3 regions of the Pantoea folii genome follow, and region 2 is predicted to be linked to each of the others. Evidence: predicted binding sites of a transcription regulator. Region 2 holds the regulator's gene; each other region holds the start of a gene.
The links. The regulator LexA, encoded in region 2, represses DNA repair genes until DNA is damaged. The targets are predictions, from matches to a motif close to TNCTGTATGTACATACAGNA.

Region 1: AC1MDE_RS06735 (DinI-like family protein) is a predicted target of LexA. The motif match lies at 4,882-4,901, and genes of this name have one in related genera.
Region 3: AC1MDE_RS08810 (metal-dependent hydrolase) is a predicted target of LexA. The motif match lies at 3,743-3,762, and genes of this name have one in related genera.

What each region holds. Positions count from the first base shown of each region.
Region 1 is NZ_JBWXON010000004.1:20,581-31,348, forward strand. It holds gene AC1MDE_RS06700 (FliC/FljB family flagellin) at 1-729, opposite strand, end outside; gene fliD (flagellar filament capping protein FliD) at 1,066-2,496, shown strand; gene fliS (flagellar export chaperone FliS) at 2,506-2,913, shown strand; gene fliT (flagella biosynthesis regulatory protein FliT) at 2,913-3,266, shown strand; gene yedD (lipoprotein YedD) at 3,339-3,806, opposite strand; gene AC1MDE_RS06725 (DUF6388 family protein) at 3,955-4,278, shown strand; gene iraP (anti-adapter protein IraP) at 4,473-4,766, opposite strand; gene AC1MDE_RS06735 (DinI-like family protein) at 4,938-5,177, shown strand; gene AC1MDE_RS06740 (hypothetical protein) at 5,197-5,463, opposite strand; gene AC1MDE_RS06745 (RodZ family helix-turn-helix domain-containing protein) at 5,591-6,112, opposite strand; gene AC1MDE_RS06750 (hypothetical protein) at 6,195-6,524, opposite strand; gene AC1MDE_RS06755 (hypothetical protein) at 6,505-6,894, opposite strand; gene AC1MDE_RS06760 (helix-turn-helix domain-containing protein) at 7,039-7,686, shown strand; gene AC1MDE_RS06765 (hypothetical protein) at 7,744-7,992, opposite strand; gene AC1MDE_RS06770 (diguanylate phosphodiesterase) at 8,240-9,451, shown strand; gene AC1MDE_RS06775 (hypothetical protein) at 9,503-9,685, opposite strand; gene AC1MDE_RS06780 (YnfC family lipoprotein) at 9,915-10,622, opposite strand; gene fliE (flagellar hook-basal body complex protein FliE) at 10,732-10,768, opposite strand, start outside.
Region 2 is NZ_JBWXON010000008.1:154,857-165,624, reverse strand. It holds gene AC1MDE_RS11775 (ABC transporter substrate-binding protein) at 1-463, opposite strand, end outside; gene AC1MDE_RS11770 (UTRA domain-containing protein) at 687-1,385, shown strand; gene psiE (phosphate-starvation-inducible protein PsiE) at 1,456-1,866, shown strand; gene ubiC (chorismate lyase) at 1,957-2,475, shown strand; gene ubiA (4-hydroxybenzoate octaprenyltransferase) at 2,500-3,366, shown strand; gene plsB (glycerol-3-phosphate 1-O-acyltransferase PlsB) at 3,430-5,853, opposite strand; gene AC1MDE_RS11745 (diacylglycerol kinase) at 5,981-6,349, shown strand; gene lexA (transcriptional repressor LexA) at 6,455-7,069, shown strand; gene dinF (MATE family efflux transporter DinF) at 7,196-8,518, shown strand; gene AC1MDE_RS11730 (CsbD family protein) at 8,683-8,895, shown strand; gene zur (zinc uptake transcriptional repressor Zur) at 8,961-9,482, opposite strand; gene AC1MDE_RS11720 (conjugal transfer protein TraF) at 9,935-10,768, shown strand, end outside.
Region 3 is NZ_JBWXON010000005.1:202,520-213,287, reverse strand. It holds gene AC1MDE_RS08835 (fructosamine kinase family protein) at 1-452, shown strand, start outside; gene AC1MDE_RS08830 (YniB family protein) at 457-993, opposite strand; gene hxpB (hexitol phosphatase HxpB) at 1,137-1,805, shown strand; gene kduI (5-dehydro-4-deoxy-D-glucuronate isomerase) at 2,037-2,873, shown strand; gene kduD (2-dehydro-3-deoxy-D-gluconate 5-dehydrogenase KduD) at 2,886-3,647, shown strand; gene AC1MDE_RS08810 (metal-dependent hydrolase) at 3,782-4,372, shown strand; gene AC1MDE_RS08805 (L-cystine transporter) at 4,526-5,917, shown strand; gene AC1MDE_RS08800 (DUF6515 family protein) at 6,116-6,499, shown strand; gene osmE (osmotically-inducible lipoprotein OsmE) at 6,554-6,889, opposite strand; gene AC1MDE_RS08790 (multidrug effflux MFS transporter) at 7,080-8,270, shown strand; gene nadE (ammonia-dependent NAD(+) synthetase) at 8,388-9,215, shown strand; gene cho (excinuclease Cho) at 9,328-10,188, shown strand; gene spy (ATP-independent periplasmic protein-refolding chaperone Spy) at 10,267-10,764, opposite strand.

The DNA.
Region 1 (10,768 bases), on a different contig from region 2:
CGCATCGTAAGTATAATTTGTAACGGTAGTACCGTCATCCGTTGAAACAACATCACCATCATTCAATTTGGCAAATGCAGCAGTTGTGGTCAGTGCTGTATTTGAAGTGGTTACGTCATAGTAACCATCACCCTGCAAAGTACCACCAGCACGAGTTACATCGCTAACAGTAGCTGCTTTATTTGTAATGGTACCAGTACCGTTTACGTTAAAGCCATTCAGACCCAGAGTAGAAGAGTCGATCTTCTTCAGGTCGATAGAGATGGTCTGGCCATCGTTCGCGCCTACCTGAATTTTCAGGGAGCCGTCTTTAGACAATACGTTCACGCCGTTGAAGGTAGTCTGACCTGATACGCGGTCAATCTCGTCCAGACGTGATTTGATTTCGTCCTGAATTGAGTCCAGGTCAGACTGGCTGTTGGTGCCGTTCTGAGACTGTACAGTCAGTTCACGAACACGCTGTAAGTTGTTGTTGATTTCTGACAGTGCGCCTTCAGTGGTCTGCGCAGCAGAGATACCGTCGTTGGCGTTACGAGCAGCCTGAGTCAGACCAGTGATGTTTGACTGGAAGCGGTTGGCAATTGCCTGACCAGCAGCGTCATCTTTAGCGCTGTTAATACGAAGACCAGAAGACAGACGCTCGATAGAGGTAGACAGAGCAGACTGGTTCTTGTTGATGTTGTTCTGGGTGATCAGCGAGAGGCTGTTGGTGTTAATTACTTGAGCCATGGTTTAAGTTCCTATTAATCAAGTCTTTGGTTATGGTTTGGGCTTCAACCCGCCGGCTTCAGCGCCGTCAAAGTTGTTATCGTCTGTGCTTAAACAACCTTTAGAGATTTTTTAGTACCAGGCGAAATTTTTTCTCTTCAACCTGTCACGCTTATCTTTATCGCCCTGCGCCCGCACTTCTTTAGTGCAACCTGATCATTTTTCTAGCGCCGGAAATACCCTTCTCTATAGCCTTTATTCGCTTTATCACTCGCTGGTAAATAAATCTAAACTTTGCCTCAGATAAGCCGATAACCGCGGTATTCACTCTCCGTGTCGACATGAAAAGGAAACAACATGGCTAGTATCACTACCCTCGGTGTCGGTTCAGGCCTCGACTTAAGTAGTATCCTGGATAGCTTATCCACTGCGGAAAAAGCCTCCTTAACACCGATCTCCAATCAGCAGAGCGCTTATACCGCAAAGCTGAGTGCCTACGGTACGCTCTCCAGTGCGTTGACGACTTTCCAGACCGCCAACACCGCGCTGAACAGTGCAGACCTGTTCTCTGCCACCACCGCCACCAGTAGCAGCAGCGCCTTCAGCGCCACCACCTCGGGTACCGTGGTTGCTGGCAAATACAGCGTGGCTGTTACGCAACTGGCACAGGCACAGACCCTCACCTCTGCGGTGCAAACCAGCAACACCACCGCATTGGGCGACAGCTCTGCCACCAGCCGCACTCTGACCATTAAGCTGACTGATGGCACCAGCAAAGATATCTCGCTGACCACCGATCAGACTTCACTGACCGGCATGCGTGATGCCATCAACGGTGCCAGTGCTGGCGTTAGCGCCAGTATTATAAAAGTGGCCGACGGTTCTTACCGCTTGTCGCTGACCTCTTCCAAAACGGGTGAGGCCAATGCCGTTTCATCGATTAGCGTGACGGGTGATGACACCCTGAACAATATCGTAGGTTTTGATTCGACCAAGACCGATGCCGATAACCCGATGGATGTGAGCGTGGCGGCGCAGGATGCCGAACTGACGGTGAACAACGTAGCGATCACCAGCAGCACCAACACGATTAGCGATGCACTCGAAGGCATTACGCTAAACTTGAGTGACACGACCAGCGGCAACCAAACGCTGACCATCGCGCAGGATACGTCAAAAGCATCAACGGCTATTTCGAACTTCGTCACTGCCTATAACACGCTATTGGATCAGTTCAATACCCTGACTAAATACACGGCAGTGGATGTGGGATCTGATACGCAAGACTCCAGCAACGGAGCCCTGGTAGGCGACAGCACTTTGCGCAGCATTCAGACCCAAATTAAAAGCATGTTGACGAACTCTTCCAGTTCATCAACGTATAAAACATTAGCGCAAATTGGTATCACATCCGATCCATCGACGGGTGAACTTACGCTGGATTCTGACAAACTCTCAACCGAGCTGACTAAAGATCCGGACGGTATTAAAGAGATGATTGTTGGTGATGGCAAAACCACCGGTATCACCACTACTCTGGCTACCAATCTCACTAGTTGGCTCTCTTCAACTGGCAGCATTCAGTCGGCCAAAGACGGTGTCAGCAAGACACTGAATAATTTGACCGAGCAGTACAACGACATGAACACGCGCATCAACAATATGATCGCGCGTTATAAAGCACAGTTTACCCAACTGGACGTCACCATGAGCTCGCTGAACAGCACCAGTTCTTACCTGACGCAGCAGTTTGAATCATCAAGTAGCTCCAGCAGCTCATCTTCATAAGGAGTAATCATGTACAGCGCAAATGGCACCCAAGCCTATGCAAAAATTGGTGTGGAAAGCTCCGTAATGAGCGCCAACCAACAGCAACTGATTACGCTGCTGTTTGACGGCGCGATCAGTGCACTGATCCGTGCCCGCCTGTTTATGCAGGATGGCAATATTCAGGGAAAAGGTAATTCGATTTCCAAAGCGATTAACATCATCGAAAGTGGACTGAAGCAGGGTCTGGATGAGCAGTCAGGCGATGACCTCACCGATAATCTGTTAGGTCTTTATGCTTATATGGTTCGCCGTTTGATTCAGGCGAATCTGCGTAATGATGTTGAAGCTCTCGAAGAAGTAGAAGGTCTTCTGCGTAATATCGCGGATGCCTGGAAAGAAGTCGCACAACCTCAACACCTTCAGGACGCCGTTTAATGAATAACGCACCGCAACTGATCACCGTTTATCAAGAGTTACTCGATCTCAGCCATGGAATGCTGCGCCTGGCCGCAGACGGCGAATGGGATGACCTGATTACAAAGGAAGTGGATTACGTCAGTGCGGTGCAAACTTTGGCCCGCTCGACTGAGGCCTCGCCACCGTCCAACTATTTGCAAGAACAACTGCGTCCGGTACTGCGCCATATCCTGGACAATGAGAGTGAAGTCAGACGTCTACTACAGGCGCGCATGGATGAACTGTCGCAGTTGATTGGTCAATCCACAATGCAAAAGTCGGTCATGAGTGCTTACGGCAAGCAAGGTAATGTGTATCTGCCACAGAATTAATTTGCGGCGGGCTGAATGAAAAACGGGTGAGCTGATGCTCACCCGTTTTTATTTGGAACTGTGCTCACAAAATCACTTCTGCGCAGGGACCGACACCGGCTCCATAATCTGCGGCTGAATATCCTGAATCACCGCATCCTTCGGACGCTTCGCCACTTCTTTCAGCGCCTGCTGGCACTCAACAGTGGGTTGGTCGACCTTACGCATGCGCAAGCCGTCATAACGCAGTTCACCGTTCTCCAGCGTCAGCGGCATCACGCGCACCTGACGCGTCACGTTGACCCACTCATCGCTCAGGCGGGTTAACTTGCCTGGCTTGGCAATTACGCGCTGCCACTGGCGGCAGTCCAGCGTGTCGCCTTCTGCACCGATGATCAGGCTGCCCATCGCCTGGCCACTGATCAACTTGCTCTGCGGTCCGACAGTCTGCCAGTTACCTTGCAATTCCACTGGTGCCGGGGTTTTTACCGCTTCATCGTAATTGCTGATTTGCGCACATCCGCTCAAGCCCAGCGCGGCCAATACCATCCACTTTTTCATTCCTGGTCCCTACACTCGCCTCAATGGCGGCTACGTTATAATTTTTCGCGTAAGTTACGCAAGGAATCTCGGCGAAAACCCGGCTGAGCCTGACAAGACACTTCGCGCACGTTACACTAGCGCGCAAGTCGATAAGCAGGAAATTCGCATGAAAACCCCAGAAGAGTATTACGCCCAGGCTCGCACGATGTTTTTTGCCGCGCACGCCGATTTTCAAGCCGCGCTGGATGAACTGACCGAGAGCGATGCGCGCGCGGCCAACTTGTCACTGCGCCAACTGCGCGAGTGGCACGCTGAGCGCATCTATGCCGCATTCTTACGCCAGAAAAAGCTGGATGGCATGCTGTTTTCCATTCAACTGGCAGAGCCTGATAAAGCGGTTGCTGCTGAAGCGATTGAAACTTACCTGAAATCCCATGCGGAAGCGCTCGGCATGACGTGGGAAGAGTTTTGCATTAAGAACGAACTTTAAGCGCAGCGGCCCTAAATTATCTCAAACACACCTCTAACCACACAAATCGGCAAGGAAAAAGTTGTACAATCCTGAATAAGTTGTATAACTTGTATCTGACGGCTTCGGTCGTAGATTGTCCTTGAACGAAGGTGCTATTGCGCCGCCTCTGGAGGAGTTGCTGGATTTCCCCTCCAGAGGTAGTATTTTTTTGCTTACCCCTCGCGCTCAATCCCTTTCACTTCCACATAACTTGCCACCGCCAATAGACGATTGATGTGCGTCAGCAGCAGATCCACATCTGACTGTAAAAATTGCTGCCCGGCACGCGATGCGGTCAAAATGGCATCCTGAACGGTGTCGCTGATCGTTAAGTTATTATCCTGCTTCGCCTGAATCAATAAGGCCGCAATCAGTAATGACTGTGCCTCAACCTGCGCCACCAACTCTTTTGCTTCCGTATCCATTTTTGCCATTTTCAACAAAATATCGATCACCAGTTGACGCATGTTTACCCCCTAAAAAAGCCAATTCGCTTTGTAACGCTGTTGAGTATCAGTGCAAATCCCGCTAACTGTATCTCAGATAGAAAAATATTCTTACCTATAGGGCTTCGAGCCTTGCCACTGTTTTTATTTACAGTAATATGACGCACCCTCTTTGAAGAATGGACTGCCCTGATGTTTGTGGAGCTGATTTACGATAAGCGCAACGTCGCCGGTTTACCAGGCGCACGTGAGATGATATTGCAGGAATTGGAGAAGCGCGTGCAACGCGTATTTCCTGAGATCGAGGTACGCGTCAAGCCAATGGAGCGAAACGCCATTGATACCGATCTGAGTAAGAATGATAAAGCGACGGTGGCACGTATTGTCGAAGAGATGTTCGATGAAGCAGACATGTGGCTGGTGGCCGATTAAGCCACCAGCGCGGGGGAACTTAGCTTTCTTGCTCGCTGTGATTGATGGCGATCTCTAAATCCTGAATCGCCAGCTCGATATCATCTAACAACTGTCCCTGCTTGTTGAGTAGCGTGTCAAAACGTCCTGCGTACTCTTTGTCTTTGTACTCGCCTGCATCAAATGCCAACCAGTGGCTGGATAGCGTCTCAGTGTTAGTCTGCGCATAGTGACGCATCTCTTTTAACTGGGAGGTGACATCACGCAGGTAGTCAGTTTTGGTTTTGATTGCCTCTGTATCACTCATGCTATCTTCCTTTTCGCTAATTAAACCCGTTTAAATAACGTTTGAATCATTAAAGTTAGTAGAAAATAGCGAGACCGCATTAAGAATAATCGGAAGATGAAAAGGCGACCCGAAGGCCGCCTGAGCATTACAGATACTTGCGCGCCAGGGCGATCAGCTCATCCTTAGCCGCGGCACCTAGCTTCTCAACCCCATTTTCAACAAAGTTAAATGCCTGAGTGAAGTCCTTCACGCTGGCATTGATGTCCTGACTGACAGCATCCGCAATGACTCCCACGGCAGGTTGCTCAGCGAGAATCCCGACGGTAGAAGCCGTTGACGGCCCAGCGCTGGCAGAACCGTTGGCCAGAGGATCGGGCGTGGCCAACTGCTGGGTGAGATCCGTTGCACTCGCAGCGTCCGCCCCAAGCTGTGCCTCGCTGCCAGCATTCACCGCTGGCGTTGAGGAGGCAGGGACGGGTGCACTACTTACAGCTGAAGTTGAAACATCCTGTGCTGGTGCACTATCCACGGTTGTCGTTGAGGCATCGGTCACTGTCGCACTGCCCGGCACCGCCACCTCATTAGCAAAACTCTCTAATGGTGACAGCGTGCTGGCATCCGGTGTTGCAGTTGCTGCACTATTTTCGATTACAGTTTGGTCGCTCATAATTTTCTCCTTCTTGCTTAATAAAGACCGCAGTCGGCCGAAGCTGGCTGCAATCCGCTCGGTAATACTCATCATGGCCTCCTTAATGCGTCGATTCGGGTGGCGCGTCTTCCCCCACAACCTGCTTCACTTTGTCCGCTGTCTTGTTCGCGGTGCGGTCCGGCAAGCCATCGAGTTTTTTCTGCAATGTCACTAACTGGCTGGTCAATTCCGCCACCCGCGCTTCCCGCCGATCGGAAATCGCACGGTACTGCTGTCGGATATCCTCCACCCGACGATTGGCGCTGTTATTCACGAACACGAACATAATGGTCATCGCCACACACAGCAGCGACAGCATCAGCAGCAGACCGCCCAGCAGTAGCTGACGCCGATGGCCGCGCACTGAAAATTCACTGTTTATCTGCACCATCGCGACTCTCCTCTAAGGTGGTGATCAGTTGATTGATCTGACTGCGGAATTTATCGCTGTGATCAGATTCCGTGGTGGCTAACAGAATGCCCAACGCGTTCTTAATCAGCCGTAGATCGGTCTCCAGCGAAGAGATGCGCCGCAGGTTTTTGTCGTGGCGAATACGCAGGTCATCGTTCTCCTGGCGCATCAGCGCATGGCTCTCCTTGAGAAGCATCACCTGCTCTTTATAGCTGGTGATGATCTCGCCGCCGGCGCGATTGCTGGTGACGATGGCCGCGATGCCGGCCATTAAGGGTTTCCAAAACACAGCTGCCGCACCGCCACCGAGAAGTAGCGCACCGACGCTGGTCACCAAACTACTTTCCATGCCTCACCTCTCTTCACTGGCAAGGGATCCGCCCGAGAAACATGTTGTCCGCCCTTGCCAGTTGCGCGGCCAACATCAGAATTTAAGTTTACTTTAATTAATAAATTTAAGTATACTTAAGTAAAACCCAGCGGAGTTGTCAAGATGATGAAAAAAGAATCTGCAGGTGAACGCATTCGCAGCCGTCGTAAAGCGCTAAAGCTCACGCAGTTAGTGGTGGCAAGTGGCATTGGCGTGTCACATGTCGCTGTTTCACAATGGGAAAAAGATGAGACGGTCCCGCGCGGCGAGAACCTGTTGCGGCTGGCAGAACTGCTGCAATGTACGGCAGCTTGGATAATTGATGGCGAGGGCGAGGTGTTTACCGCCCCGCTTAACGTCAGTGATGTCAGTGCTCTGCCGTTGATCACTCTGGCGCAAGCTGCTGCGTGGATGCAGGAGCAACGCTTATTGATTCAGCAGCAGGCGACCCGCTTTCTCTACAGCGATAGCAGACTGAGTGAATCGGCGTTGGCTATCACCCTTGAGGATGCCGCCATGCAACCTGACTACCGACCCGGCGATACACTGATATTCGATCCTGCCGTTAATCCACAACCGGGTGATGCGGTGCTGGCGCTCATCAATGGTGTTGCACAGGTGCGCATTTATCGTTTGATGGCCGAGCAGCACGACGAACAAATTTTCTCGTTGCGGCCGTTAAATGATGACTTCCCCGCGCAGACATCGGCGGAGAAAAAGATTGAATTAATCGGAACTATGATGGAAATGCGCCGCTATCGCGCCAGATAAGAGAATGCAAAAAACCCGCCTATGAGCGGGTCAAAACCAGCAAAACTACGGCAATTATTACAAAACGTCGGTCAAGTGATCGACGACAACCCTCCCGTGCACATCCTTCTGCGTAATGCGATAGTTAACACAATATGAGCGGCGGTTGCAGAGCTTATCGAACAGCGTCACGCTGCCTTTTTGCTTGCCGTCTACGCTAACAATATGCCATTCAGTGACATCTTCCTGACCGCGGTTGTTGAGTCTTAATACGCTCTGTTCAACTAAACGGTCGCTATCATCAATCTTTAAATAGTCGCGTAACATTATGCTCACCTCTGGTTAACGAGGGTCAAGATACGCTTTTTATTTATCCATTCAATCGAAATTATTTATCGTAAATACTCCCCCGGTGCAATTAATTAACAATTCGATTTGACGCCGTTTCGCTAGCCGTTTCGGTTAACTCATTAATTGGAAAATAGTTTACGATTCGAGTCTATATTGGTGGACAGCCCCCGCCCCAGGCCTGCTACTGTAGGCCCCACAATAATAAGCTGTCCGGACAATCGCTATGCTTACCACCATCATTTATCGCAGTCACCTCCATGACCATGTTCCTATCAAAACACTTGAAGACATGGTGACCAAAGCGAATAACAAAAACAGCTCGCACGATGTCACAGGCATTCTGCTTTTTGATGGACTGCACTTCTTCCAGTTACTTGAAGGGCCCCGTGACGCTGTGCAGGGTATTTATGATCGCATTTGCCTGGACGCCCGCCACCACAATCTGGTGGAGTTGATGCATGACTTTGCCCCCGCTCGCCGCTTTGGCAAAGTGGGTATGGAGCTGTTTGATTTACGCGAGCATGATAAATCCATGGTGCTGCAAGCCGTGTTAGACAAAGGCACCTCGCGCTATCAACTGACCTACGATGATCGCGCGTTGCAGTTCCTGCGCACCTTTGTTATCGCTCGTGATAAAGAGAACTATTTTGAAATCCCCGCAGCCAGCACATGGGAATTTATTGCGGATGAGCCATCTCGTACCCTTCAGAATGAAGTCATTGAGTCACTGAAAGAGTGCCACTTCGCCTTTCAGCCGATTATCGATCCGTTTGCACGCCGCGTGGCATCGTATGAGGCGTTAATCCGTACCCCGAATGGCGGTTCGCCAGGCGAATACTTTTCGGCCTTCGGTGGCGAGGCTGTTTATCATGCGGATATTCAGTCTAAAAAACTGGCGTTCGAACTGGCGAAAAAATTAGGTATTGGCGAACACAGTACCTCCATTAACCTTCTGCCAATGTCCCTGGTCACGGTTCCTGATGCGGTGGAGTTTCTGCTGACGCAGATTGAAGCCAATGGTTTGGTCCCCGAGCAGGTGATTGTTGAAGTCACAGAAAATGAGATCATCTCGCGCACCGATGAGTTTGCGGCACAGGTGCGCAAACTGAAATCGGCGGGTATCAGTCTGGCCCTGGATGATTTTGGCGCGGGCTTTGCTGGCCTGTCACTGTTATCAAGATTTCAGCCGGACAAAATTAAGATTGATCGTGAGCTGATTAGCGATGTGCACAAAAGCGGTCCTAAACAGGCCATTTTGCATGCCATCATTAAGTGCTGTAACTCGCTGGAGATTGCGGTGATTGCAGAGGGCGTGGAGAAAGCCGAGGAGTGGATGTGGCTGGAAGCGGCAGGCATTAGCCAGTTCCAGGGGTATCTGTTCGCGCGTCCGCAGTTAAATGGTTTCCCGGCTATCGCCTGGCCGGAAATCAAATAGCGAACGGTTAGAGAGAATAAAAAAACCGCCTTTAACCGGCGGTTTTAGCATTTAAAGCGGGAAGTAACCCGGTGGTAATAATCGATCGCTGATGACCTGGTAGTTCATCAACTTAAAAGAACTTAAGGTGATGGGCACGGCAACGCAGGGACGGTACCAGCCAAATTGCTTTATATATCGCCAGACTTCTGGTGGGTTATCTTTATCTCTAACCCAGTAATAACCTTCTTTCATTCTTACACGCTTCTTGTCGCTGCAACCCTTACTCAACACTCCTCAACGCCTCGCGTGATGCGCATGTTGCACACCGAGTTCCCTGCTCTGACGAATGCTTACCTAAGGCCCACACTTTAGCATATCGAGCGCGCAATTGATCAGTAAGTGATTGTTTTATTTAGCGCTTCGCTTATCGGCGCCGATATTAACGGCATAAAAAAAGCCGCATTCGCGGCTTACTCAAGCATCAATAATAGGTGACATCAATGGTGCCGTACTGCTTATCCGTGACTTGCCCTTCGGCATCAGTGGTCACGGTATCACAGCGGAAAGGAACATCATTCTTATACTGGCATTGCGTGGTAACCGTCTTGCTTTGCTCGTTTCTTTGCACCGTCGTCACCACATCGGATATCTTTTTTGCGTCCGTATCATGTTTGGCACTGGCGCGTGACACTTCCTCATCGCCCTTCTTAATACTCAACAGCGTCATATCACCGACGTTATTGTAGGTCAGATGGAATTTAACATCGGAGGCGGGAGAGGAGATTTGATCAACCCAACCCTGATCGTTATAGCCAATATCCACCGTCATGCTGGGAGTGACTTTTTTTATTACCGCGCACTGCTTATTCAGCGTGACGACCACATCCTGACCGTTTTCTGTGCCAGTCAGTTTATCGCCTTCCCGCGTCACTTCGGTGATATCTCCGGCTTTATCAATGGATTTCACATGGGCAATACAGCCTTGCCCATCGAACGCGATATCGACATCAAAGATTGGCGTGTCGTCGGCGCTAAACAGGCGCTGATGCGTGCTTTTGACTTTGCCGGGAATGGCTTCGAACTGATAGAGGTAAGCGTAATTTTTCATCTGCGGTGCAAAGTCCGCATTTTTATTATCACAGCCGGATAGCATGATCGTTGCCATCAGCAGCAGCAGGGTGGGCTTCACGTGAGAATCCTCTTCTCGATATACGCGGTGTGTCAGGCCAGCATCATGCCGCTGTTACTGAAAAAGATAAATGCTTTCCCGCCTGACACCACAACAATGTTTGCAGCCACTACACCTGCATGTTCATGATATCGGTGTACGCCGAT
Region 2 (10,768 bases):
AGCTGTGCGGTGCATCTTTCACCTGCTGCTTGTCGATCAGGAAGGCGATGGTGCCGGTGTAAGCCAGCATCCAGTTTCCATCGCTGTCTTTTGCCCAGCTCGGAATCTGATCCCAATGCGTTGGTTTGTACGGTTGTGCCAGACCTTTGGTCACAGCAACCGGACCGAACGCGGCACCCACATCACCGATATCGGCGCTGGCGTTCTCTTTCTCTGCATCAAATTTAGCCAGCTCCTGCGCCGATGACATATCGGTATCGCTGTGCTTCAGGCCATATTTGCTGTTGATGTCATTCCATGTGTCTTTCCAGTTCGCCCAGCTGTCTGGCATACCGACGCTGTTGACCTGGCCCTCAGCACGCGCGGCTTTTTCCAGCGCGGCAAGGTCGTTATCGGCGGCGTGCGCGGCGGGCAGCGCAAGCAGTACGGCACTGGCTACTACAGAGGAGATAAACGCTTTCATCTCGGTTGCTCCGGGTGTAAGTTGTGGGACGTCTTGGTCTAGTCCAGCAAGAACCGAGCCAATGTAGCCCGATCAGATGAAGGTTTTATGACCATGGTGGTGAAATGTGGTGTGACGCGTAGCTCCACATGCGGATACAGCGCGCAAAAGCGTGGGATATGCCTGTCATATTGTAGTCATCGAACTGTCATAGTGCAGAATTGCCCCAAAATGAGGCTAAAAAATGTCGTCGAAAACGGTGGATGTGATTGCTGCGGCGCTGAGCGAACGCATTGAAAACGGTGAATTTACCAGCGGACGTTTGCCGGCAGAGCGCAGTTTAAGTGAACATTATTCCACCACGCGTATTACCCTGCGTGAGGCGCTGGGCTTACTGGAAGCGCAGGGCGTCATTTACCGTGAACTGCGTCGAGGTTGGTTTCTCGCCCCACCCAGGCTGGTGTATAACCCGGCCCATCACAGCCACTTTCATGCCATGGCCGCCGAGCAAGGGCGCATCGCTCTCACTGAAGTGATTGAGGCACGGGAAGTCCCGGCACAGCTGGTGATTGCACGACATTTGCAGTTACTGGAAGGGGATAGCGTGTTTCGCATTCGACGCCTGCGACGTATTGATGGGCGCGCGGTGTTGTACGTGGAGCATTACCTCAATCCGGCCTTTTTTCCCGGCCTGCTAGAGGAAGACCTCACCCGCTCACTTACCGATCTCTACGATCAGCGCTATGGCATTCGTTACGGCGGCGCTCGCTTTACCATTCTGCCCGGCCCGCTTCCTGCGCGCGCGGCACCTGCACTCAATGTCGCCAGCGGAACTCCCGGATTACTCATTACACGCATTAACCGCGATCAACACAAACGGGTCATCGACTGTGACTGCGAGTACTGGCGCTATGACGCGCTCTGTGTGGATGTTGATGTGTAGCATATTGTGATTTCGATCACACTACAGCATGATAGCCTCAGAGAGTTTCCGTACTTTGAGGCGCACAAAAATGACAACAAAATCAGCACCGGGGCAGCTTATTGCTTCGGTATTACAGTGGGTTCTGAATATTGGCCTGGTGACGTTGGCCATCATCCTGGTGGTGTTTCTTGGCAAAGAGACAATCCATTTAGCCAATGTGCTGTTCAGCACCGGTGAGCAGGCGTCTTCTTACCTGCTGATCGAAGGCATCGTGATCTATTTTCTCTATTTCGAATTTATCGCGCTGATAGTGAAGTACTTCCAGTCCGGCTATCACTTCCCGCTGCGTTATTTCATCTATATCGGCATCACCGCAATCATTCGTCTGATTATCGTTGACCATAAAAACCCGTTCGACACGCTTTATTATTCAGCGGCGATTTTAATTCTGGTGGTCACGCTGTGGTTAGCCAATAGTAATCGCTTAAAGCGCGAATAATCCCCCTTCTGTCTGGCGTGGCACAACCAGCAGTGCCACGCCCGATTCTCTGCGTTAAACTAGGGCAACTTTTTCTCCGGAGATGTCCTGATGTCGCATCACGCGCTGCGCCAGTTACTCGCACTGCATTGGCTGCCAGCCACTTCCCCCTTGCTTTCCCCCCCTCTGCTTGACTGGTTGCTGGAGGAAGACTCCATGACGCGTCGCTTCGAGCAGCATTGCCAGCAGGTGACGGTGGAACTGATCCGCGAAAGCTTTATTACCGCTGACGAGATGGCGCCAGAAGCGGAATTCCTGCCCGCCGATGATCGCTTTTGGTTACGTGAAATCGTGCTGTGCGGCGATGGCGAACCCTGGTTGATTGGGCGAACCGTGGTGCCAGAAAGCACGTTGAACGGCCCGGAGCAGATGCTGCAAAATCTTGGCACCCGTCCGCTGGGGCGCTATCTTTTCGCCTCCTCGACGCTGAGCCGCGATTTTATCGATCCCGGTCAGGTGGACGATCTGTGGGGACGTCGCTCGCGCCTGCGTTTATCAGGCAAACCGCTGCTGCTAACTGAACTGTTTTTACCAGCGTCGCCGTTGTATCGCGCGCTGAATCAAGGATAAAGGATTGTGGAAAAAACCTTAACTATGACCAAATGGCAGGCTTATCGGCGCCTGATGCGCATCGATAAACCGATTGGCACGCTGTTGCTGCTGTGGCCCACCATGTGGGCACTGTGGTTATCAGGCATGGCGGTGCCGCCTTTGTCTGTGCTGGTGGTATTTGTGCTCGGCGTCATTGTGATGCGTGCCGCGGGCTGCGTGATCAATGATTATGCGGACCGTAAGGTGGATGGTCATGTCAAACGGACCGCATCGCGTCCGCTGGCGAGCGGCGCGGTGACGGAGAAAGAGGCCAAAATCCTGTTTGTCGTGCTCGGGTTGCTGGCATTTGCGCTAGTGCTGACCATGAACCGTATGACGATTTTGCTGTCATTTGGTGGCCTGGCACTGGCGTGGGTCTATCCGTTTATGAAGCGCTACACCCATTTACCCCAGGTGGTATTGGGAGCGGCATTCGGCTGGGCGATTCCAATGGGTTGGGCGGCGGTTAGTGAGTCCTTACCTCTTGTTTGTTGGCTGGTGTTCTTCGCGAATATCTGCTGGACGGTGGCTTACGACACGCAATATGCGATGGTTGATCGTGATGACGACCTAAAGATTGGCGTGAAATCCACAGCGATTCTGTTCGGACGTTTCGATAAATTGATCATCGGCTTATTGCAGTTGGCCACGTTGGGGCTAATGGCGCTAGTCGGATTGATGTTGCATCTGAACGGGGCGTTTTACTGGTCACTGCTGGTGGCGGGCGGCTTCTTTGTGTATCAACAAAAGCTGATTGCTCAACGTGAACGCGATCCTTGCTTCCAGGCCTTTCTAAATAATAACTACGTTGGTCTGGTGCTGTTTATCGGCGTACTTCTCAATACTCAGCCATTTATTGACCTGTTTTAAGGGGTTGCTGCCATAAAAAAGGCGACCCGTTGAAGGTCGCCTTTCTGTTTTTTATGCCCGACGTTATTCGTGGGCTACAGCACTTTCAATGGTCAGACGGACATCACTGGTCACCAGCTCTGCCAGCATCTGCCACATAATGTGGGTGCGTTCCGCATCGGCATCGCCTGAATCACTGATGTAGCCTTCATCACGCAGTGACAGCACCAGCGCGGTAAACACTGCTTTGTCGAAGAACTCTGGCGCGTTAATGCCATGCAACACCGACAAACGCTGCGCCAGCGTGCGGCTCTCTTTCTCCAGCGTGCCGCGGTTAATCGTCGGCTTGGCACTCAGAATGGCGAAGGTGATGGCAAAACGCTGCAGCGTTTCACGGATACCGGCAGCCAGCAGTTGCAATGAACGATGGCGGGCCGGATTCATGCGTAACTGCCCATCATGCTCGGTAATCAGGCCTTGTCGCGCCATCTCAGCACAGAGGGCATTCAGCACGCCTGGCAGCTCTGCGTTATCCCAGCGCAGGAACAGCTCACTCTTCAGCATCGGGTAAACCAGACTCACCTGACGCAGCAGCTCCGCCTCACTGATCTCACGATGCTGCTGCACAATAGCGGCAATCAGCGATGGCATGACCAGCATGTGGTGGATGTTGTTACGGTAGTAGGTCATCAGGACGGCCTGCTCGCGCGGCAGAATGATGATATCGCCAATGCTGTCTTGTTCCGTCTCGAACTTGTTCATGCCCATGGCGTGATCAAGCAGCGCTTCAGCACTCATCTCCGGCACAGTCGCTTCCGGTGAATAAGGCACGTTACGCAGCAGCTGGGTGTAGCATTCCAGTTGCTCAATCAACTGCTCACGCGTCAGGGAACGCTGACGAGAAGCCAGCAGCGCGGTGACGCACAGGTTCATGGCGTTGGCGGCACCGGCTTCGTTAATACGCACCATCAGACGTGCCGCAATATCATTTACGGTCGGCGTCATCCATGCCGGGCGTTGTGGTTCAATCGGATCGATCGCATCACGCCATTCCGGCACGTTTTTGTTCAGATAGTTCATCAACGGCAGGGGTTCGCCGAAGTTAACGTAGCCCTGGCCAAGATTGCGCAGTTTACGTAACCCGCGCACCATCTGCAGGAAACTCTCTTTCTCTTTGGCCGCGCCACGTAACTCTTTAGCGTAAGTACCCACTTCCATGACGTGTTCATAGCCGATGTAGATCGGAACAAACGTAATCGGACGGCTACCGCCACGCAGCATCGCTTGCAACGTCATGGACAGGGTGCCGGTTTTAGGATCCAGCAGTCGGCCCGTACGCGAGCGTCCACCCTCAACAAAGTACTCTACCGAATAACCGCGGCTGAACAGCTCGCCGAGATATTCACGGAACACCGTGGAATAGAGTTTGTTGCCCTTGAAGGTACGGCGGATAAAGAAAGCACCCAGACGACGGAAAATCGGACCTGCTGGCCAGAAGTTCAGGTTGATGCCGGCCGCGATGTGTGGCGGCACCAGCCCCTGATGGTAGAGCACGTAAGAGAGTAGTAGATAGTCCATGTGGCTGCGATGGCAGGGCACATACACAATCTCATGGCCATCTTGCGCCAGCTGACGCACGCGCTCGCCACCGTTGACGTTGATGCCCTGATAAAGGCGGCTCCACAGCCAGCCCATCACGCGGTCTGTGACGCGAATGGCCTCATACGAGAAGTTCGCTGCGACCTCTTCCATCATCTCAACAGCATTCTGCTGGGCTTTCTCGTGCGAGATTTTTTTGCTGCGCGCTTCGTCTTCAACCGCTTTTTCAATCGCTTTGGATTGCAGCAGCTTGTTGAACAGATCCTGACGCGCAGGCAGACGTGGGCCTACAGCAGCCAGGCGCTGACGCGCGAAGTGAATGCGAGCCACGCGTGCCAGCTTCTGGGCAATCGACTTATCCGTACCGTGCTCCGTCGCCATCTGGCGCAGGGAAACGGTCGGCGAGAAGCGCACAAAGCTGTCACGTCCGTGCCACAAAATGGCGAAGAATTTCTCTACACCATTAAGGATGCGCAGATGTGGCGTATCTTCTCCCTGGATTTCGCGTCCCGGCGCACGACCAAACATCACCGCAACTGGTAACATCTGTACGTCGAGATCAGGGTTACTGCGGTGCAAATCGAGATAGTCGTGGAATAGCTTCACCGACTCAGGATTGGCAACGAAATAGGGGAATACGCGTGGGCCATCATGAATAAACACGTGACGCGGCAGTAGCGTGCCGTCGATCTCCAGCGGAGCCAGCGGATCGGGCAGATCATGTTTCAGGCACTGTGCCCGAAGAGTGAGCAGGTCAGCCTTTGAATCATAAGGCAAAACATACATCACTGGACGAGTCGGATCGATCCCGTGTTCTGAGACAGGATCGGTCGGAATGACCTTACTCTTTACCAAAAAAGAGAGTGGTAAATTCAATAGTTTGTAATAAAGTTTACGCCAACCTGACATAGACAACTTAAAGCCTCTTGTTAGCAAAGCGCGGCAAGCATACCAGAAAGTGCAACGAAGATCTGTGGCTTACACGACCTCAGATAGCCCACATATTGACGCCAAATCACATCAAGGGTTCCAAAGCATGGCAAATAACGTCACCGGTATTCAAAGAATAGTGAATGCAGCCGGTTATTCCTGGCAGGGCTTGCGCGCCGCCTGGAAACATGAAGCCGCATTTCGTCAGGAAGCCATTGCTGCACTGGTGGCGATTGTGGTGGCTTGCTGGCTGGATGTTGATGCGATTTCCCGTGTGCTGATGATTGGCTCCGTGGTGCTGGTGATCATCGTTGAAATCCTGAATAGCGCCATTGAAGCGGTGGTGGACCGCATTGGGCAAGAGCGTCATCCTTTAGCCGGACGAGCAAAAGATATGGGCTCAGCGGCGGTGTTGCTGGCTATCTTACTGGCTCTGTTTGTCTGGATCGCACTGCTCTGGTCGCATTTGCGATAGGTATTCCAGAATCTTCAAACCGCTGATTTTTCCCTCTGTTTTGGTTTTCATTTCGCCAATACCTGTATATACTCACAGCGACTGTATAAACAACCAGGGGGCGGGATGAAAGCGTTAACCACCAGGCAGCAACAGGTCTATGATCTGATTCGCGACCACATTAACCAGACCGGCATGCCGCCAACGCGTGCGGAAATTGCTGCGCAACTGGGTTTTCGCTCGCCCAATGCTGCGGAAGAACACCTGAAAGCACTGGCGCGTAAAGGCGTCATCGAGATTGTATCCGGTGCATCTCGCGGCATCCGCCTGCTAATGGAAGAAGAAGTCTCCGAAGGGTTGCCGCTGATCGGTCGCGTGGCCGCCGGTGAGCCGCTGCTGGCGCAAGAGCACATCGAAGCGCACTATCAGGTTGATGCCAATCTGTTTAAACCTACCGCCGATTTTCTGCTGCGGGTGAGTGGTATGTCGATGAAAGACATCGGGATTATGGACGGCGACTTGCTTGCAGTGCATAAAACCCAGGAAGTCCGTAATGGTCAGGTTGTGGTGGCGCGCATTGATGATGAAGTGACCGTCAAACGCTGGAAAAAGCAGGGTGCCATTGTGCATTTGCTGCCAGAAAACACCGAATTCCAGCCGATTGTGGTCGATACCCGTGAGCAGGCTCTGACCGTTGAAGGTTTGGCTGTGGGCATCGTACGTAACGGCGAATGGCTTTAATCTCTCATTGAATTCCCCCGCTGCGGTTGGTCGCTGTGCTGACCGCAGTCTGATACATTGATTTTCCTCCTCAGGCTGATTGTCGGTTAATGGTCCTATTGACCAGCGCAACAATGGAACGGGCGAATGCGGCTGTTTTCCTCCTCAGATAAAGCATTGTGGCGGCTGGCGCTGCCGATGATTCTCTCCAATATTACCGTTCCGCTGCTCGGTGTCGTCGATACGGCAGTGATTGGCCATCTCGATAGCCCCATTTACCTCGGTGGCGTGGCGGTAGGTGCAACGGCGACCAGTTTCATCTTTATGTTGCTGTTGTTCCTGCGCATGAGCACCACGGGTTTGACTGCGCAGGCGTTTGGCGCGAACGATAAAACCGCCTTAGCGCGGGCGTTGACGCAACCTCTGCTGATCGCCCTGGTGGCGGGCGTGCTGTTTTTATTACTGCGCGCGCCCTTTAGTTTGATCGCAGCCTCATTAATGGGCGGCAGCCCGGAAGTGCAGCACCAGGCACAAATTTTTATCAACATTCGCTGGCTTAGCGCACCGGCGACCTTAGCCAATCTGGTGATTTTGGGCTGGTTGCTTGGCGTGCAATATGCGCGAGCGCCGATGGTGCTGCTCATTGTCGGTAACCTGGTGAATATCCTGCTCGATCTCCTGTTTGTGCTGAAGCTTCACTGGGGCGTTGCAGGTGCGGCGGCGGCAACGGCGGTGGCAGAGTACGTCACGCTGGGTGTGGGGTTATGGATGGTGGTACGTGTGCTTAAGTTGCGCGGCATTTCTTTCAACCAGCTAAAACAGAGCTGGCGTGGTGATGCGGCACGCCTGTTCCGGCTCAACCGCGACATCATGCTGCGTTCGCTGATGGTGCAAATCTGTTTCGCGTCACTCACCTTGCTGGGCGCGCGTTTAGGGCCAGATGTTGTTGCGGTGAATGCCGTACTGCTGATGTTCCTGACGTTTACGGCCTATGCGCTGGATGGTTTTGCCTATGCCGTGGAGGCCTGCTCCGGTGAAGCGGTGGGGGCGCGAGATCGCAGTCGCTTATTACTGATTTGGCATGCTGCCTGCCGTCAGGCTGGTATCGTTGCCCTGGCGTTCGCAGCCATCTATGCGATAACCGGCCCCCAAATTGTGGCGTTGCTCACCTCGCTTGAGCCACTGCGAGAGATGGCCGATCGCTATCTTGGCTGGCAGGTGATTCTGCCGCTGATCGGTGTCTGGTGTTATCTGCTGGACGGTATGTTTATCGGCGCCACGCGCGGGCGCGAAATGCGCAACAGCATGATGATGGCGGCAGTGGGTTATGGGCTTGCCTTACTGACACTCCCGTGGCTCGGTAATCACGGCTTATGGCTGGCGGTGACGGTGTTTCTTGCCTTGCGTGGCTTGACGCTCTGGTGGATGTGGCGACGCCACTGGCGACACGACAGCTGGTTCACTGTTTGAATAAGCGAAGCGTAACCTACAGATTATTCTGTATTTTTTTGCGTAATCCTATCTGGCTACTATAATTATCTCAAACGGCGCAATTGAGTAGCGCGTTGTGTGGGTGATTACCTGATTTATCAGGAGATCATCGCATCTCACTCAGGATGATGTGGAGGATTATGATGAACAAAGACGAAGCGAGCGGTAACTGGAAGCAGTTTAAAGGGAAAATGAAAGAGAAGTGGGGCAAGCTGACGGATGACGATATGACGGTCATCGAAGGTAAGCGCGATCAGCTTGTCGGTAAAATTCAGGAACGCTACGGCTACGCGAAAGACCAGGCCGAAAGCGAAGTGAAAGACTGGGAAAGTCACAATAAAGATTACCGCTGGTAACCGGAATTAAGGAAGATGCTCCTACCCCGCCGATCACCCGTCGGCAAGGCACAAGGAAGTGCCACTCACCCTTTTCTCACTCTCTTTTTCGTATCAATCTCATGATCGTGATCGCAGCTATCGTGATGATTGCATGCTGCGACTTCTGCGCAGTTCTCGCACAAACCATGGGCTTCAATAACCGTGTGGCGCAATGAGAAACCGGCCTGATCGGCCAATCCCGAAATAATCTTTTCTACGCCGTGTGCGTGTTTTTCATTGACTGCCGCACAACCATCACACACCAGCATCACCGAAGTATGCGCAGGCTCGTCGAAATGGTGGCAAACCACATAACTGTTGTTTGATTCGACACGATGAATAAAACCCTGCTCCAGCAGAAAATCCAACGCGCGGTAAATGGTCGGAGGTTTAGCCTGCGGCTCGCTGATGCGAAGTTGATCCAGCAGATCGTAAGCACTGATCGAACCATTCTGCTCAGCCATTAAACGCAACACTTCAGCGCGTTGAGTGGTCAGGCGCACGCCGCGGTCAAGGCAAAGGGATTCTGCCTGAGTAAGCAGTTGTGCGGGCGTGAGGTTTGACATAAGTGTTCTCCAGGTTGCAGGCGATGTTATTTTATCACACAAACTTTTACCCTGCTGTGATTGCTTTTTACCCGGTTAAAGACCTAGAAAAATCCCGTTAATCAATAAATTAACTTAACCTTCCTGTTGTGCTGATAAAACTGCTCATTTCAGACCCTCTATGAGATCAGTCATATAGCGTAATTATCACGCTATTTTTGCTTTGCAACTCACCGGGTTAGCGTCTAAGGTTCAAAAGGTCTTAAGTAATATCTGGCATCAATTTAGGTTTTGTTCATTTTTCTGCATAACTAAACAGCAGAATGGTGTGGTTGTATCCAATTCTGCGAACAGCAGTGCTATTTCCTTTTAATTCACAGCAATGATGCGTTAGCCAGGGTTCAGAATAGCGGCTAACTAAACTGTTTCGTTTCTGAGTTATTCAGCGACATTTCAAAGGTGATGGCAGGCTCATGGTGAAGACATTATTCAGGCACAAAAAAGTAGCTTATCTTGTTGGTTTGAATGCAGTATTTCTTTCTTCTTCAGCTCTGGCAGCAGGTACATGGTATGACGCGCGTAACGATGCCATGGGTGGCACCGGCGTCGCTTCGTCAACCTGGAGTTCAGCGGTGCTGGCTAACCCGGCATTGATGACCAAAGCCAAACCTGAAGATAATGTCAGCGTCATATTCCCTTCAGCCGGTGTGCAGGTTACCGACAAAGACAAATTAATTAACAAAGTTGATGACATCACGGACAGTGTTGATCGCTACAAAAACGTGATCGACAACCTGACGTTTGCCGACTATTTAAGAGGTTATCCGGAGTTAAAGGCTGCGGCTGGTGATATGGCTAATCAGCTGGATGACTTAAAGGGTGATAAAGCACACGGTACTGCGGGTGTCGCTTTTGCTGTTACTGTACCGAATGAAACACTGCCTTTTGCCTTTATTACCAAAGCCTACGGCACGGCCAGTGTGCAGGCTAACGTTGTGGGCAGCGATATTACCTATCTGCGCGGTGTGGCTAACGGCACGGTGATCCCCGTGCCAGGTGATCAGGATAAACTGAGTTCGAGCGGTCATGGTCTGGCAGCACTAGTCACGGACTATGGTGTGGCACTGGCACATGAATTTGATGTCGCTGGCCATCCGGTTTCTGTGGGCGTGACACCAAAGCTGCAAAAAACCTGGCTGTATAACTACACCGCCAGTATTTATAACTTTGATAAAAGTAATATCAACAACAGCCAATACCGCAGTTCCGATACCGGCTTCAATATTGATGCAGGCATCGCGACCGAC
Region 3 (10,768 bases), on a different contig from region 2:
CTGAGCAGCGTATTGGCTGGCAGCTGCAACTGGCCGCTGAGAAAGGGGTGCAATATGGCAATACCGAATTGATCGTCGATTGCGTGCAACGCGCGCTGGCCAATCATCATCCTCAGCCTTCTTTACTACACGGCGATTTATGGCCTGCCAACTGTGCGGACAGCAGCAGTGGACCTTGGTTGTTTGATCCCGCTTGCTATTGGGGCGATCGGGAGTGCGATCTCGCGATGTTGAATTATTACGTCGAATTACCGCGCCAGATTTACGAGGGATATCACTCAGTATGGCCGCTGGCAGAAGGGTTCTCGCAACGACAGCCGGTGTACCAGCTCTATTATTTGCTTAATCGCGCCAACGTGTTTGCAGGTAACTGGACAAGCGCCGCACAATTCGCGATTGACCAGCTTTTGAATGAAGATACGTTAGGACAACGTCAGGCCAGACCGGCCTGACGCCTTACAGCATGCCCAGCAATTTCAGGACAAAATAACCGGCGATGGCGATGATAATCGGCAGGATATAGAGCGGGAAAACTTGCAACAAAATGGTATGACGCGGGATATGGATTTTCTCTTCCAGTTGCGCACGCGTGCGCCCTTCTGCACCTTTGGCTTGTTCAAGAATCAATTGATCCTCAATGCCTTCCTTAATGTGACGTGACTGACGCCACATGCGTGCGCCTGACGCCTGTAAAGCAATGCCGACGAAAATCAGGATGTAGATAATCCAGAAGCCAATATTGGCACCGCCATGAAACTCGGGCACGGGTGAATTTTGCCAAAACAGGTTCAAAAACGGCGTATTGAACTTGATCATGTCGACCATAACATGGACGAAATCGAGCATCACCGCATCAATTCCCGGCTGCTTTTCACTGTGTTTAAACATGAAGCCAAGAATGGAAATGATGGTGGATAGCAACGCCGGAATAAAAATTACCCAGCCAGCCACTCGCTTAAGGATGGCGATGCGGCCAGCCTGTTGGTAAGTCATGGTGTCTCCCTTCACATACAGTAGTTTTGCCCTAAGTCTACCTGCACTGCGGCTTTTTTTCCTGAAAAATGCGTAACCTGCCGTGAGTCGGATTTACCGGCTGCACATGGTAAGGTAGGGCAAATTTCAAACGGAGCTGTTGTATGTCTTATCGTCGCCCGGTGTTGGCCGCTGTTTTTGATATGGACGGATTGCTGATCGATTCTGAACCCCTGTGGGATCAGGCGGAACTGGACGTGTTTGCCAGTTTGGGAGTGGATATTACCCGCCGCCATGAACTGCCCGATACGCTGGGTTTGCGCATCGATCAAACCGTCCGTATGTGGTTTGAAGCTTTGCCGTGGAACGGCCCGGATCAGGCGGAAGTGACGCAACGTATCATTGCCCGCGCGCTGGCATTGGTTGAGGAGACGCGTCCATTACTGCCCGGCGTTGAACAGGCATTGCAACTTTGCCAGCAGCAGGGATTAAAAATCGCTCTCGCTTCTGCGTCACCGCTGTTTATGCTGGAGCGCGTGCTGGAGATGTTCGGCCTGCGCAAATACTTCGACGCCATTGCTTCAGCCGAAAGCCTGCCGTACAGCAAACCTCATCCACAGGTCTATCTGGATGCGGCGGCGAAGTTGGCGGTGGATCCGCTCAACTGTGTGACGCTGGAAGATTCGTTCAATGGCATGATCGCCACCAAAGCCGCGCGCATGCGTTCGATTGTGGTGCCAGCAGCCGAGTACGCGGATGATGCGCGTTGGGCGCTGGCCAATGTGAAGCTGGCGAGTTTGGCCGAGTTGAAAGCTGAGCATCTGTTCAATTAATTCTGATACACCTGTGCCGGGCCAGGACTCAGCCCCTCCCTTCTCGTTGCCCATCTGTGGGCAACGCTTTCCATTGTTCCTGACACCCACTACGGCAATAACTGCGCGTATTTGATCACCCACACAATTAAATAAAACAACGTTTCATTTTTATTGAATTCACATCCCATCCTGCCTAAGATGCCCAAAGACCCACTTCGGGACACTTCCTTTAACTTTGAGAGGTCTGAGATGGACGTTCGTCAAAGCATTCATTCTGAGCATGCAAAAAATCTGGACACCGCCGGATTACGTCGCGAATTTTTGATCGAGAAAATTTTTGAGGCAGACCATTACACCCTCACTTACAGCCACATTGATCGCATCATCATTGGTGGTGTCATGCCAATCCAGCAGTCGGTGACGATCGGTGAAGAAGTCGGCAAACAACTGGGCGTGAGCTATTTTCTCGAACGCCGCGAACTGGGCGTGATCAACATTGGCGGACCGGGCTTGATTGACGTCGATGGCAAAACCTGGGAGGTGGGCCATCAGGAGGCGCTGTATGTTGGCCAGGGTGCCAAAAGCGTGGTTTTCCGCAGCAGCAACGCCAACCTTCCAGCGAAGTTTTACTACAACAGCGCACCCGCACATACCCGTTATCCGGATAAAAAGATCACCCTGCAGGATGCAGTCAAAGCCACGTTAGGGGATGCCGCGACCTCAAACCGTCGCACTATTAATAAATTTATCGTGCCGGATGTGTTACCCACCTGCCAGCTCACCATGGGACTCACGCGTCTTGATGACGGCAATCTGTGGAACACCATGCCGTGTCACACCCATGAACGTCGTATGGAAGTGTACTTTTACTTTGATATGGCAGATGACAGCGCCGTTTTCCACATGATGGGCCAGCCGCAGGAAACGCGCCATTTGCTGGTGCACAACGAGCAGGCGGTGATCTCACCAAGCTGGTCAATCCATGCCGGAGTCGGCACACAGCGCTATACCTTTATCTGGGGCATGGTGGGAGACAACCAGGTATTCGATGACATGGACCACGTCAGCATCAGCGCGCTGCGCTAACAGGAGCGAAAGATGATCCTTAACGCATTTAATCTTGAAGGCAAAATTGCGCTGGTCACCGGCTGTAATACCGGTTTAGGTCAGGGGATGGCCTTAGGGTTGGCGCAAGCCGGCTGTGACATCATTGGCGTTAATCGTGCCGGTCCTGCCGATACACAGTCTAAAGTTGAAGCCATGGGGCGCCGCTTTTGGTCGATTCAGGCCGATTTGACTCAGCCGAAAGGGGTGCCGCAGATTGTTGAGCAAGCCGTGGCTCAGGCAGGACGTATCGATATTCTGGTGAATAACGCGGGCATCATCCGCCGTGAGGATGCACTTAACTTCAGCGAGCAGGACTGGGACGATGTCATGAACATCAACAGCAAAAGCCTGTTCTTCCTGTCTCAGCAGGTGGCGCGTCAGTTTATCGCTCAGGGCAACGGCGGCAAAATTATTAATATCGCCTCAATGCTCTCCTTTCAGGGCGGCATTCGCGTGCCCTCTTACACTGCGTCGAAAAGTGCGGTGATGGGCTTAACGCGTCTGATGGCCAATGAGTGGGCGAAACACGGCATTAACGTTAATGCCATCGCCCCCGGCTATATGGCAACTAACAATACCGAACAACTGCGCAATGACGAATCACGCAACGAAGAGATCCTTGGACGCATCCCTGCCGGACGCTGGGGTGTTCCGGAAGACATGATGGGTCCGATCGTGTTTCTGGCTTCTGACGCTGCAGATTATGTGCACGGCTACACACTGGCCGTCGATGGTGGATGGTTAGCACGCTAACCTGTTCTTTTCCCGCGTCATTATGACGCGGGAAAGCGAAAAATATTAACGCTTCGTTACAGCGTCACCGTTCTATTTCACTGGATAAATCCCTATACTGGATGCATCGACAGTTTTTGCAGCCAGGTTTCATCATGACGGCCGAAGGCCATATCATTTTTGCCATTGCCAGCGCGATTTTTGCTAAGCGTGCGGAGCTGACGCCAGTCATGGCCAGCGCCGACTGGTGGCATCTCGTGCCTGCTGCACTGCTGACCTGTCTGCTGCCTGATATTGACCATCCTAAATCTGTGTTAGGCCAGCGCCTGAAATGGATCTCACAACCCATTGCGCGCGCCTTTGGTCATCGTGGATTTACCCACAGTTTGCTGGCGGTAGCGATCAGCCTGTGGCTATTCCAGATTAACGTTCCGGCGGACTGGTTCCTGCCTGCTGATGTCTTACAGGGGATGACGCTGGGTTATCTCAGTCACATCGTCGCCGACATGTTGACCCCCGCAGGCGTCCCCTTGCTGTGGCCGTGCCGCTGGCGTTTCCGTTTGCCGCTGCTCAATAGCCAGAAAGGCAATCAACTGGAGCGCGCACTTTGCCTCGCATTGGTCGGATATGCATTGTGGTTTCCCGCAGGTATGCCCTCTTTTGGTGCCAACGGTTGGCCCGAGCAACTGTTTAATACGCTGCAAAATGGTGTCGGTCGGCTAGTTAATGGCCAAAGCGGTCAATAACCAGGCAAATCAATCAATAAAGTTATAAACCATTCCTTTTGAGTATAAGCCTGCACTTTCCTGAACTGGTAACATTCCTGACATTCCCTGACGGGAAATTACTGTTTTCCGTGCCAGCCACACGTGCTGCGCGGCACATCTCTGGAGTCGAGTATGGATTTTCCCCTCATTATTAATATCATCGCCTTCGTTGCGTTGCTGATTCTGTTGAATCGTATTGGCAACCAAAGCTGGAGCCTGTCGAAACGCGTGCTGACTGGCTTAGTGATTGGCGTGCTGTTCGGTCTGGCGCTGCAAACCATTTATGGCGAAAACAGCCCGGTGGTGAAAGATTCAATTAGCTGGTTCAACATTGTCGGCAACGGTTATGTCCAGTTGCTGCAGATGATTGTGATGCCGCTGGTCTTTGCCTCGATCCTGAGCGCGGTAGCGCGTCTGCATAACGCCTCTTCACTCGGCAAAATCAGTGTACTGACCATTGGCGTATTGCTGTTCACCACCGCGATCTCCGCGCTGGTGGGTGTGATGGTCACCGGGCTGTTTGACCTGAGCGCAGAAGGTCTGGTGCAGGGTGCGCAGGAAACCGCACGTCTGAGCGCGATCCAGAGCAACTATGTAGGCAAGGTTGCCGATCTCAGCACGCCGCAGCTGCTGCTCTCCTTTATCCCGAAAAATCCGTTTGCCGATATGGCGGGTGCTAACCCCACCTCGATCATCAGCGTAGTGATCTTCGCTGCCTTCCTCGGCGTGGCTGCATTGCAGTTGCTGAAGGATGACAAAGTCAAAGGCGAGCGCGTACTGGTGGCAATTGATACGCTGCAGTCCTGGGTGATGAAACTGGTGCGTTTGATCATGAAGCTGACGCCGTACGGTGTGCTGGCGCTGATGACCAAAGTGGTGGCGGGTTCTAACCTGCAGGACATCATCAAGCTGGGTGGTTTTGTGGTGGCCTCTTATCTGGGTCTGGCGATCATGTTTGGCGTGCACGCCCTGCTGCTGTCGGTGAACGGCATCAACCCGATGCGCTTCTTCCGCAAAGTGTGGCCGGTGATTACCTTTGCTTTCACCAGCCGTTCCAGTGCAGCCAGTATTCCGCTGAACGTCGAAACGCAGACGCGCCGTCTTGGTGTGCCGGAATCGATTGCCAGCTTCTCGGCTTCCTTCGGTGCCACCATTGGTCAGAACGGTTGCGCCGGTTTGTACCCGACCATGCTGGCGGTGATGGTTGCGCCAACGGTCGGCATCAACCCGTTTGATCCGATGTGGATTGCGACGCTGGTCGGTATCGTTACGCTGAGCTCAGCCGGTGTTGCCGGTGTAGGCGGCGGTGCCACCTTCGCCGCGCTGATTGTGCTGCCTGCGATGGGCTTACCGGTGACCCTGGTTGCGCTGCTGATTTCCATTGAGCCGCTGATCGACATGGGCCGTACCGCATTGAACGTCAATGGTTCGATGACGGCCGGTTCACTCACCAGCCGCTGGCTCGGTTTGACCGATAAAAGAGTGCTGGAAAGCGACGAGCACCCTGAACTGGCGCATCGCTAATTCCGACGCAGCAGAACAACGGCAGGCCTCATCGCCTGCCGTTTTTTTATGGCTGAAACTCCGCAATTCCCCCCGATCGTGGCGCTAGCGTCAGGAAAGCGTTAAGCATGGTAAACAGACGAAAAATCAGCCACTTTTCACTTGAGTTTTGTCGTCAGAAGGCTAATTCTGCTATTAGTCATAGCAGGAGAATCACCGATGAAAAACGTTATCGCCTCGGTGCTGGCGTTAACCTTATTAACGCCCGCCATTAGTTTTGCCCACCCTTACGGCTGGGGCCCCGGCCCAGGTCCACATTGGGGTGGTGGCCCACGTTGGGGCGGTCCTGGTCCGCTGCGCTTCTTACCTGAGGCGGCGACAGCGGTGCTGATAGGCGGTCTCACTTATTACATGCTGAATGGCAACTACTACCAGCGTCAGGGCGATACCTACGTGGTGGTTCAGGCGCCTGAAGCGCCGCCAGAAGGCGGGATGCGCGTACTGGATTTCAACGGGAAACGCTATTACGTGCAGGAAGGCCACTACTATCAGCGTGAGATGGGCGGCAATTATGTTGAAGTGCCGCGCCCTTACGGACTGTAAGCGTTAAACGAAAAAAGGCCCGTCATTGACGGGCCTTTTTGCATTCGGCAAGAATTACTGAGCAGCTTGCGGATCGGTATCGTAGTCTTTACAGCTCTGGAAACCGTAGTTCATTACGCGGCCCACATCGTTATAACTGACAAAGTAGGTCTGTGCTTTACCATCACGCTCGCCAATCACGTAAGTCTGGCAAGTACCACGGGCGTGTACCATGGTGATTTCAGTTGATGGAGCACCCGCAATCTGGCGAACCTGATCGCGCGTCATTCCTTTTTTCACATCCTTAACCACCGGCTTAGTCACATAGCTTTCCGCTTTGTCATAAGTCGTACAACCAGACAGAGCTACCAGCGTCACAGCAGCAGCGATACATCCCAGCACTTTATTCATCTTTATATTCCTCATCCTTTGTCCATGTCACACTAAGCCTGGAACATAAATCCAGATTTATCAACTCAATGGCTTCGCTTTAAGCCCATTCTGAAGCGTTAGTTTTTCGTAAAGTTGCTGTGTTGCCGCTTCGCGCTTCGTATAATCCCCCGGAAAAAAAATCTCAAGACATCAAGAAAACAGAGGATCAATGACACCTGCACACTCTAATCGGCTGGTTTACGCCATTACGCTGGGCCTGCTGGCGGCACTCGGGCCGCTCTGCATCGACCTGTATCTGCCCGCCTTACCTGAACTGGCGCGCGATCTGCACACCGAAACCGCCACCGCGCAGTTAAGTTTAACCGCTGGTTTACTGGGCCTCGGCGCAGGACAATTGCTGTTTGGGCCGATGAGCGACAAATTTGGCCGTATTCGCCCCCTGATGCTGTCACTGGTGTTGTTATTTATCGCTTCAATTGGCTGCGCGCTGGCAAAAGACATTCACTCGCTGCTGGTGGCTCGCTTGTTTGAAGGCCTGGCGGGCGCGGGCGGTGCGGTATTGTCACGCGCCATCGCACGCGATATGTACAGCGGCCATGAACTGACGCGTTTCTTTGCCCTACTGATGCTGGTGAATGGTCTGGCGCCGATTGGTGCGCCGGTACTCGGCGGCGTGTTAATGACGGTGCTGAACTGGCGCGGCATTTTTGTGGTGCTCGGTTGTATCGCCGTACTGCTGGTCTTCCTTGCGCGCTGGAAACTGCACGAAACGCTGCCCGCCGAACGTCGCAGTCAGGGCTCGATTTTTTCAGCCTGGGCTGCACTCGGCCAGGTGGTCACTCATCGTCCCTTTATGGGCTTCTGCCTGACGCAGGGCTTTATGATGTCCGGCATGTTTGCCTACATTGGCGCTTCCCCGTTCGTATTACAGCAAATCTACGGCCTGTCGCCGCAGGCGTTTAGCTTCTGCTTCGCCGCCAATGGCTTCGGCCTGATTATTGCATCACAAACCAGTGCACGCTTGTGCCCGCTGTGGGGTGAATATCGTGTGCTGAAAGGCGGACTGACGCTGGCGTTCGTGGCGTCAGGTTGCCTGCTATTAGCCGGCCTGACCGGTGCACCATTGCCAATCATTCTGCTGGCACTGTTCTTCACCATCGCCAGTAACGGTGTGATTGCCACCACGGCTTCGTCATTGGCGATGCAAAGTCAGGGACACCGTGCAGGCAGCGCCTCGGCGGTGATTGGCGTCACCATGTTCACCTTAGGTGCCATTAGCGTGCCCGTCACCGGTTTGGGCGGCACCTCAGTATTGAGCATGACGGGCACTATCTTTGGCTGCTTTATGCTGGCAATTTTGATGTTCATCCTGTTGGCGCAAAAACCGAAAAGCGCCTGAAAAGCCTGCAAATAAGTGCGACAACAAGCCATGCGGCTTGTTGTTTGCCAGCGGAGGCGTTAGCTTTAGCAGATGATTCGTATTGTGCCGTCAGGCTACTGACTTGAGGAGAGGTTCATGTCACTGCAGCAGGAAATCATTGAAGCGTTGGGTGTTAAACCCGTTATCGATCCGCAACAGGAAGTCCGCGTCAGCGTCGATTTTCTGAAATCCTACCTGAAAGCCAATCCATTCCTGAAAACCCTGGTGCTCGGCATCAGCGGCGGACAGGACTCCACGCTAACCGGCATTCTGTCACAAACCGCCATTCGCGAGTTGCGTGAAGAGACCGGCGACAAAGATTACACCTTTATTGCGGTACGTCTGCCGTATGGCGTGCAGGCCGATGAGCAGGATTGTCAGGATGCGCTGGCGTTTATCCAGCCGGATCGCACCTTGGTCGTGAATATCAAGGAAGCGATTCTCGCCAGCGAGCGCGCGTTGAAAGAGGCGGGCATCGTGGTTTCCGATTTCGTGCGCGGCAACGAAAAAGCGCGTGAGCGTATGAAGGCACAATACAGCATCGCCGGCATGACCAAAGGCGTGGTGGTGGGTACCGACCATGCGGCCGAAGCCGTGACCGGTTTCTTCACCAAATACGGTGACGGCGGCAGCGATATCAACCCGATTTTCCGCCTGCACAAAGGTCAGGGAAAACAGCTGTTAAAAACCCTCGGCTGCCCGGAACACTTGTATCTGAAGCATCCTACTGCCGATCTGGAAGACGATCGTCCTGGCTTGCAGGACGAAGTGGCACTCGGCGTCACCTATCAACAGATTGACGCTTATCTGGAAGGCAAAACCATCGATGCCGCCGCCGCGAAGATCATTGAAGGCTGGTATCTGAAAACCGAACACAAACGTCGTCCGCCGATCACCGTGTTCGACGACTTCTGGAAAAAGTAACCGATCTACGTTTCCCGCCGCTGTCGCGGGAAACGCCCTCCTCCTGCCGCTGACTGGCGAGAAAAGCATCACGCTGATATACTGGACAGACAACCAGTAATCGGAGTGTGTTTTGGTCAGACGTGCAGCCAGCCACCGCCTCGAATTTGATGCGGCCGCGATTTATCAATATCCCGAACATTTACGCCAATGGCTGGAAGGTTTGCCCAATCAGCCTGGCGTTTACACCTTTCACGGTGACAGCGCTAACCTGCCGTTATATATCGGCAAAAGCGTCAACCTGCGCAGTCGGGTGATGTCGCATTTTCGCACCCCGGACGAAGCCAACATGTTGCGCCAGGCGCGACGCGTCACCTGGATCCCTACCGCGGGCGATCTTGGCGCGCAACTGCTGGAAGCGCAGATGATCAAAACCCAACAGCCGCTGTTTAATAAGCGCCTGCGCAAAAATCGTCAGCTGTGTTCATTGCAGCTTGGCGATGGCCCTCCGCAGGTGGTGTACGCCAAAGATCTCGACTTCTCGTGCTCACCGAATCTCTACGGCTTATTTCGCAGTCGCTTTGCGGCCATGGAAAAACTCAAAACGATCGCCGATGAACAGCGCCTGTGCCATGGATTGTTGGGGTTGGAGCGTTTAACGCCGGGACGCGGCTGTTTTCGCGCCGCACTAAAACGCTGCGCTGGGGCGTGTTGCGGCAACGAATCCATTGAAGCCCATCAGCAACGGTTGCATGAGGCATTGGAACAGATGCGCGTGGTGTGCTGGCCGTGGCAAGGCCCGGTTGGCATGGTGGAAGTGGGCACGGAGATGACGCAGATTCACGTCATCGATCACTGGTTCTGGCTCGGTTCGGTCGCTACCGAAGCAGAGGCCCGCCAATTGCAGCGCGCACGCCAGGGTTTTGATCATGACGGCTATAAAATTTTGTGCCGCCCGCTACTGTCCGGGGTTTTCCCGCTGATTGAACTCTAAAACAAAACCGCCGACGCTGCCCAAAGCATCAGATGCAGTGGACAACGTCGGCGGTCTCAAACCGATTAGCTAAACGGCTTATTCACCATCAGCCGGCGGTGGCGGCATTTTACCGTCATGCGGGCCTTTCTCTGTCAGACGTTTCTCAAAGTTGGCGTTGTACTGTTTTTTCTGCTCAGGCGTCAGCACGTTGTAAATCTTGTTCTGTGTTTCCATCATGCTCACCGCACGATCTTTCGCGTTGGCGGTCATTTTCTCAGCCTGCGCTTCGGCTTTCGCTTTATCGAAAGTATCTGAAGCGATGATGCTGTGGTTGGCACGACGCTCTTCCAGAGATGGACGTTTCATCTCTTTATGGCTGTCACGCATGATGGTCTTGATCTGCGCTTTCTGCGCATCCGTTAAATTCAGGCCTTTGAACATCATCTCCATACCGTGATGATGCATTGGCGGCTTGTGCATCGGTTTTTCGCTACCTGCTGGCGGTGGTGTCAGATTGTCCGCTGCAGCGTGGACGATGTTGGCAGCACCAAGAGCCATTGCAGTAGCCAGGAACAGGGAAGTGAGTTTACGCATAATA